One region of the Marinobacter sp. SBS5 genome, then DNA from elsewhere that is predicted to be linked to it. Evidence: predicted binding sites of a transcription regulator. Region 1 holds the regulator's gene; the other holds the start of a gene.

Evidence for each region. The regulator sigma-54, encoded in region 1, starts transcription at its own class of promoters, with help from an activator protein. The targets are predictions, from matches to a motif close to ANTGGCATNNANNTTGCTNT.
Region 2: ACNQ6O_RS07980 (PEP-CTERM sorting domain-containing protein) is a predicted target of sigma-54. The motif match lies at 1,858-1,877, and genes of this name have one in related genera.

The regions. Positions count from the first base shown of each region.
Region 1 covers NZ_JBLWAZ010000001.1:944,430-947,548, reverse strand. Annotated here, with positions in the region: gene lptB (LPS export ABC transporter ATP-binding protein) at 1-455, shown strand, start outside; gene ACNQ6O_RS04535 (RNA polymerase factor sigma-54) at 632-2,173, shown strand; gene hpf (ribosome hibernation promoting factor) at 2,245-2,547, shown strand; gene ptsN (PTS IIA-like nitrogen regulatory protein PtsN) at 2,648-3,118, shown strand.
Region 2 covers NZ_JBLWAZ010000003.1:201,076-204,194, reverse strand. Annotated here, with positions in the region: gene prpF (2-methylaconitate cis-trans isomerase PrpF) at 1-236, shown strand, start outside; gene prpD (2-methylcitrate dehydratase) at 286-1,773, shown strand; gene ACNQ6O_RS07980 (PEP-CTERM sorting domain-containing protein) at 1,914-2,630, shown strand; gene ACNQ6O_RS07975 (TIGR03013 family XrtA/PEP-CTERM system glycosyltransferase) at 2,824-3,119, shown strand, end outside.

The DNA.
Region 1 (3,119 bases):
GCAAGCTGACCGTGCGCGACAACATTATGGCCATTCTGGAAACTCGCAAATCGCTGTCTAAAGCGGATCGCGAAGCCAAACTGGAAGAGCTACTCGAAGAGTTTCACATTACCCACATTCGCGACAGCGTGGGTATGGCACTTTCGGGCGGTGAACGTCGTCGGGTAGAGATTGCTCGGGCTTTGGCTATGGAGCCCGCGTTCATTCTTCTGGATGAGCCCTTTGCCGGAGTTGACCCTATTTCGGTCAGCGACATAAAACACATCATCCGACATCTTCGCGACAAAGGCATCGGCGTTCTCATTACCGACCACAACGTACGCGAAACGCTCGATATTTGTGAGAATGCCTACATTGTCTCTGGTGGCCACATCATCGCATCGGGCAACGCGGATGCCATTCTTGCCAACCAGCAGGTGAAAGAAGTTTACCTTGGAGACGAGTTCCGACTATAGACAATCGCAGACCTGAAAGCCGGGCTGATTGTTTTGCTGAACGCTAGCAAGTAAACTCGGCAGGGTACTTGCTTAAATTGTTGGGCATGCGCTGCAAGTTACCAGCACACAACAATTTTTTTCATTCGCAAGCAATGCTATATATCAGGATACAGGCACGTTATGGATTTTGAGCCATGGTTATGAAAGCTTCATTACAGCTTAAAATGGGCCAAAGCCTGACCATGACCCCCCAGCTGCAACAAGCCATACGGCTACTGCAGCTTTCCACGCTGGACCTTCAGCAGGAAATTCAGCAGGCACTCGATTCGAACCCAATGCTGGAAACCTCCGAGGACGACGATCAAACCGACTCGAATGAGCAGCGAGAAAGCAGCCAGGACGACCAGCACGAGACTGCTTCTGCTGCTCAAGAAGACCAAAGCACAGACTCGCAAAGCTCGGATTGGGACGAATCAGAAACCGCGCCTGACTGGTCTGCCGAAGACCAAACGCCGGACACCATCCCAGACGACCTACCTGTCGATACGGCTTGGGACGACATCTATCAATCGGCGCCAGCCCCTGCAAGCCGGGGTGAAGACGAACACGACTCCGATTTCGAGACCCGCAACTCCCCGAGCGAAACGCTACACGACCATCTTGAGTGGCAACTGAACCTGACTCCGTTAAGCGAAAGGGATCAGGCGATCGCACACGCTCTGCTGGATGCTGTGGATGACCGAGGCTATTTGACGTCATCCATCGAAGAGATCCATTCGGGCCTGTTTGAAGATTCCGAAGACGATCCGCTCGAACTCGACGAAGTTCAGGCTGTCCTGCGCCGACTGCAGCATTTTGATCCTCCAGGTGTATTTGCCAAGGACCTGCAAGACTGCCTGATGATCCAGCTGAACCAGCTGCCGCCTGAGACCCCTTGGTTGCGCCAGGCAAAATTGGTGGTTACTCAATTCCTGCATTTACTGGGCAACCGGGATTATGCTCAGCTGCTGCGCCGTAGCCGCTTGAAAGAAGACCAATTGAAAGAAGTGTTGGCGGTGATCACCAGCCTGAATCCCAACCCCGGCGACAGCATCGACCGCACAGAACCGGACTACGTGATTCCGGATGTCATCGTGCGCAAGCACGAAGGTCGCTGGCGAGTAGAGCTTAATCCGGAAATTGCGCCGCGCATTCGCGTCAACGCCAGCTATGCTTCGCTGATTCGGCGGGCCGACAGCAGCGCTGACAACACCTACATGCGCGACCAACTGCAAGAAGCCAAGTGGTTTATCAAAAGCCTTCAGAGCCGCAACGAGACCTTGCTCAAAGTTTCCACTCGCATTGTTGAGTACCAACAGGGCTTTCTGGACCATGGCGATGAAGCCATGAAACCATTAATTCTCTCGGACATCGCTCAGGCCGTGGATATGCACGAGTCGACCATATCCCGGGTCACCACTCAAAAATACATGCATACCCCGCGGGGCATTTTTGAGCTCAAGTACTTTTTCTCCAGCCACGTGGGCACTGCCGAGGGTGGAGAATGTTCCTCAACGGCGATTCGTGCGATGATCAAAAAACTGATTGCCGACGAAACACCAAAAAAGCCATTGAGTGATAGCAAAATTGCAGCCATGCTAGGAGAACAGGGAATCAATGTTGCCCGACGTACGGTAGCCAAGTACAGAGAGGCGATGCACATCCCTCCCTCGAACGAGCGTAAGCGTTTGGTTTAAGGATTCGTCAGCACAAGAGGTGCTGACACTCAGTCCGGCAAAAGCCGGCTATATGACAACAGGAGAAGCCTATGCAACTCAACATTTCAGGCCATCATGTAGAACTGACTCCCGCACTAAAGGATTACGTAACCACCAAGTTTGATAAGCTTGAGAGACACTTTGACCACATCAGTAATTGTCAGGTGACACTGCAAGTTGAGAAAGTTCGCCAGATGGCCGAAGCTACCCTCCACGTAATTGGTGGCGAAATTCACGCAAAGGCTGAAAGTGAGGATATGTACGCCGCTATCGACGGCTTGGTCGACAAACTCGACCGCCAAATCCTCAAGCATAAAGAGAAAACAGTTGCTCGGATGCAAGGTAACGGTTAACGCGCTCTTTAGCGTGAAACCGAACCGGGCGTTTCAATAAGACGTGCTGCGGCAGGAGTATCCGGCCGCAGCCTTTTTTTTACGGAAATGAAGTCGATCTATGACCGATTCATCCCTGACCATCGACAACATTCTGGCTCCAGAACTGACTCTGTGCCGGGTTGCGGCGTCAAGCAAGAAGCGTGTACTGGAGTTTATCGCTGAACACATTCATCAACAGGATGAAAGCCTCAACGATACAGATATCTTTAACAACCTGGTGTCGCGGGAGCGGCTGGGCAGTACCGGTATTGGCGAAGGCATAGCTATCCCCCATTGCCGTCTGGACGGGCTGGATAGAGTCATCGGCGTATTGATGACACTGGCCGAACCGGTTGACTTCGATTCCATCGACAGCCAACCGGTTGACATTGTTTTCGCCCTGGTTGTCCCCAGAGAGGCGACTAGCGAACACTTGGAGCTGCTCAGTCAGCTTGCCGAGAAGTTTAATGAAAGCTCTTTTTGCGAAAAACTGCGCCAGTGTCAGGATGCCGGCAGCCTGCACCAGGCCATGATTTCCAACCCTAACTGAT
Region 2 (3,119 bases), on a different contig from region 1:
GCACTGCGGCGGTTGCCATAGCAACGGCGTCTGCGATTCCCGGAACTTTGGTGAATCAAGCGGCTGGCGGCGGCGACCGTACCGAAGTGACCTTTGGCCACCCGTCCGGCACATTGCGTGTGGGTGCGGAAGCCAAGGAAGTGAATGGTCAATGGACTGCCACTAAAGCCATCATGAGCCGCAGTGCGCGGATTATTATGGAAGGCTGGGTGAGGGTGCCGCAGGACAGTTTATGAACTAAGCTGAGGCATACCCTGACGATTCCGGAAATGGGAGGATTTTGCCATGGGAGCCAACGTAGACCAGAACAAACGTCCTGATTACGACGAGGTGTTACAGGAAATCGCGGACTACGTCCTCGATTACCAAGTCGACAGTGACGAGGCATGGGAAACTGCCCGTTACTGTTTGATGGACACCCTCGGCTGCGGCCTTCTCGCCTTAAAATTTCCGGAATGCACCAAACACCTTGGCCCCTTTGTGGAGGGCACTGTGGTTCCCCATGGAGCCCGGGTGCCCGGCACGCCGTATCGGCTAGACCCAGTCAAAGCGGCTTGGGATATCGGCTGCATCGTCCGCTGGTTGGATTACAACGACACTTGGCTGGCGGCCGAGTGGGGTCACCCTTCGGATAACCTCGGCGCCATTTTGGCTGTTGCCGATCACCTGTCTCAAAAACGAGTAGCCAACGGGCAGGCTCCCTTGGCCATGAAAGCCGTGTTGGAAGCCATGATTATGGCCCATGAGATCCAAGGCTTATTGGCTCTGGAGAACTCTTTCAACCGAGTCGGGCTGGATCATGTGGTGCTGGTGAAAGTGGCCTCCACCGCGGTTAGTGCAAAATTGATGGGGGCGGATCGGGAGCAGATGCTTTCGGCGTTGTCCCATGCATGGGTCGATGGGCAATCCTTGCGGACCTACCGCCACGCTCCAAATGCCGGTTCCCGAAAATCCTGGGCCGCAGGGGATGCCGCTTCACGAGGCGTTCGCCTGGCGGACATCGCCATGCGGGGTGAGATGGGTGTGCCCGGAGTCCTGACCGCAAATCAATGGGGATTTTACGATGTACTGTTCACCAAGACCAACCGCGACCAAGCCCTGAAAGCGGATTCGTTCCGTAAGTTCTCACTACCGCAGCCCTTTGGCTCTTACGTGATGGAGAACGTCCTGTTCAAAATCTCATTCCCGGCGGAGTTCCATGCCCAAACTGCGGCCGAAGCTGCCGTAAAGCTCCACCCGGAAGTCAAAGACCGGCTCGATGAAATTGACCGCATCGAACTGACCACCCACGAATCCGCTATACGGATCATCTCCAAGCAAGGTGAATTGGCCAATCCGGCCGACCGGGATCACTGTTTGCAATACATGACTGCGGTGCCACTGATTTTCGGCAACCTGACCGCAGAACACTACGAAGACAGCTTTCACCAAGCTCATCCCGAGATCGACCGACTCCGCGACAAAATGAACGTTGTCGAAGACGAACGTTATACCCGGGAATACCTTGAGCCAGACAAGCGCTCCATCGCCAACGCCATTCAGGTGTTTTTCACCGATGGCAGCAGCACAGACAAGGTGGCGGTGGAATACCCGATTGGCCACCGGCGTAGACGGGAAGAGGGGATGCCGTTGTTAGTGGAGAAGTTTCAAAACAGCTTGAAGACCTGTTTTGTACCCCGGAAATGCGAGGCGATTATGGCCAGTTGCGAGGATATTGGGCGGCTGGAGGTTATGCCGGTGCATGAGTTTGTCGGGTTGTTTGGGGTGATGTGAGATGACTCGGGGTTCTGTTGTCAGCTTTCTTTACGCTCTGAAATACGATGTTTTTTAAAGTGTTGTTTTAATTCTGTTTTTTTTTGTGGCACAGATTCTGCTTCGTTCTAATTGATTAAAACAATCATGGAGCGTTAGCAATGAAAAGCATGGCAACGGTAGTAGCGACATTAATGTTTGCCGGGGGTGTTGGCACCGCAGCTGCAGCGCCAGTCATCAACATCAGTTCCGAAGGTTTTAGTGCAGCGCAGGCAGCGGAAGCCGCTTTTCTCGGCAATTTGAATTCGGGGTATATCACAGAGACATTCGACAGCGGCTATACGGTGGGGGCGCAATCCCCAACGGTTACTTCGCTGGCCGGTGTCGGGTCGTTCACTATGGATACGGCGGGTACAGGCGGTGCGTGTGACACCAGTCCGTATTCTTGTAGCGCTGGTTTGGCGGTTCTCGATTCTACAAGCTCACCCTATTCCGGTCGGTTTGATATCTCTCCTGACAACTGGCTTGACAGCATGGATGCGCAGAAGATGACCATTTCTCCGTCTGGCGGGTACACCGCAATGGGTTTTTATATGACGGACCCTAACGATGCGGGTGGCCGGTTCTCTGTTGGGGGAGTGAATTTCTCGTTCGCCGACATCTTTGGTTCATCGTTGGGAAACGGCAAAGTCTTCTATATTTCTTTGTATGACGACGGTGGATTAGGGGATCTCAGTATCTATGCAAATAACTCTAATGATGGTTACGGTCTCGACAACGTAACGATCGGAACTGTCCCGGAGCCAGGCACCTTGGCATTGATGGGGTTAGGTTTGGTTGGTCTGGTTTTGGTTCGAAGCAGAAAGAGCAAGGTCTAAATTCCGAAGCCCGCTAAGCGCGAAATGGGCGCCTGGCGGGCTTTGTAAGTTTTTGTTAACTAGTGCTTCACATTGTTATTGCGGTAACGGGATTGTGTACTAAACTGAATGTTCACAACTGGTAGTAAATCGCATGGGATGCGGTTTGATTTTATTGTGAACATAACAAGGAGTCGGCGTGGCCCACGTCAGGTTGTTTAAACACTACTTCCACCTGCCTTTTATACTTCTGGGTTTAATTGACCTGGTTGTTTTAGCTGCTTCTTGCTCGTTAGCTGTGTTTTTTCGGTTCTTCGGAGACACAGCATTCTTCAGTGAACATTTCGCTATTGTTTTCCCTTCGCTCGTGGTTTTTTCGTTCATTAATTTAACAGTCATGATGGCTTTAGGCGTCTATCAAGCAAGCGTTGAAGAGGGCATGTCTGGAATGATGCTCCGGACTATTATGGCTTTAATGCTGGCCATCCCTGTTCACGGATTTGCCTATTT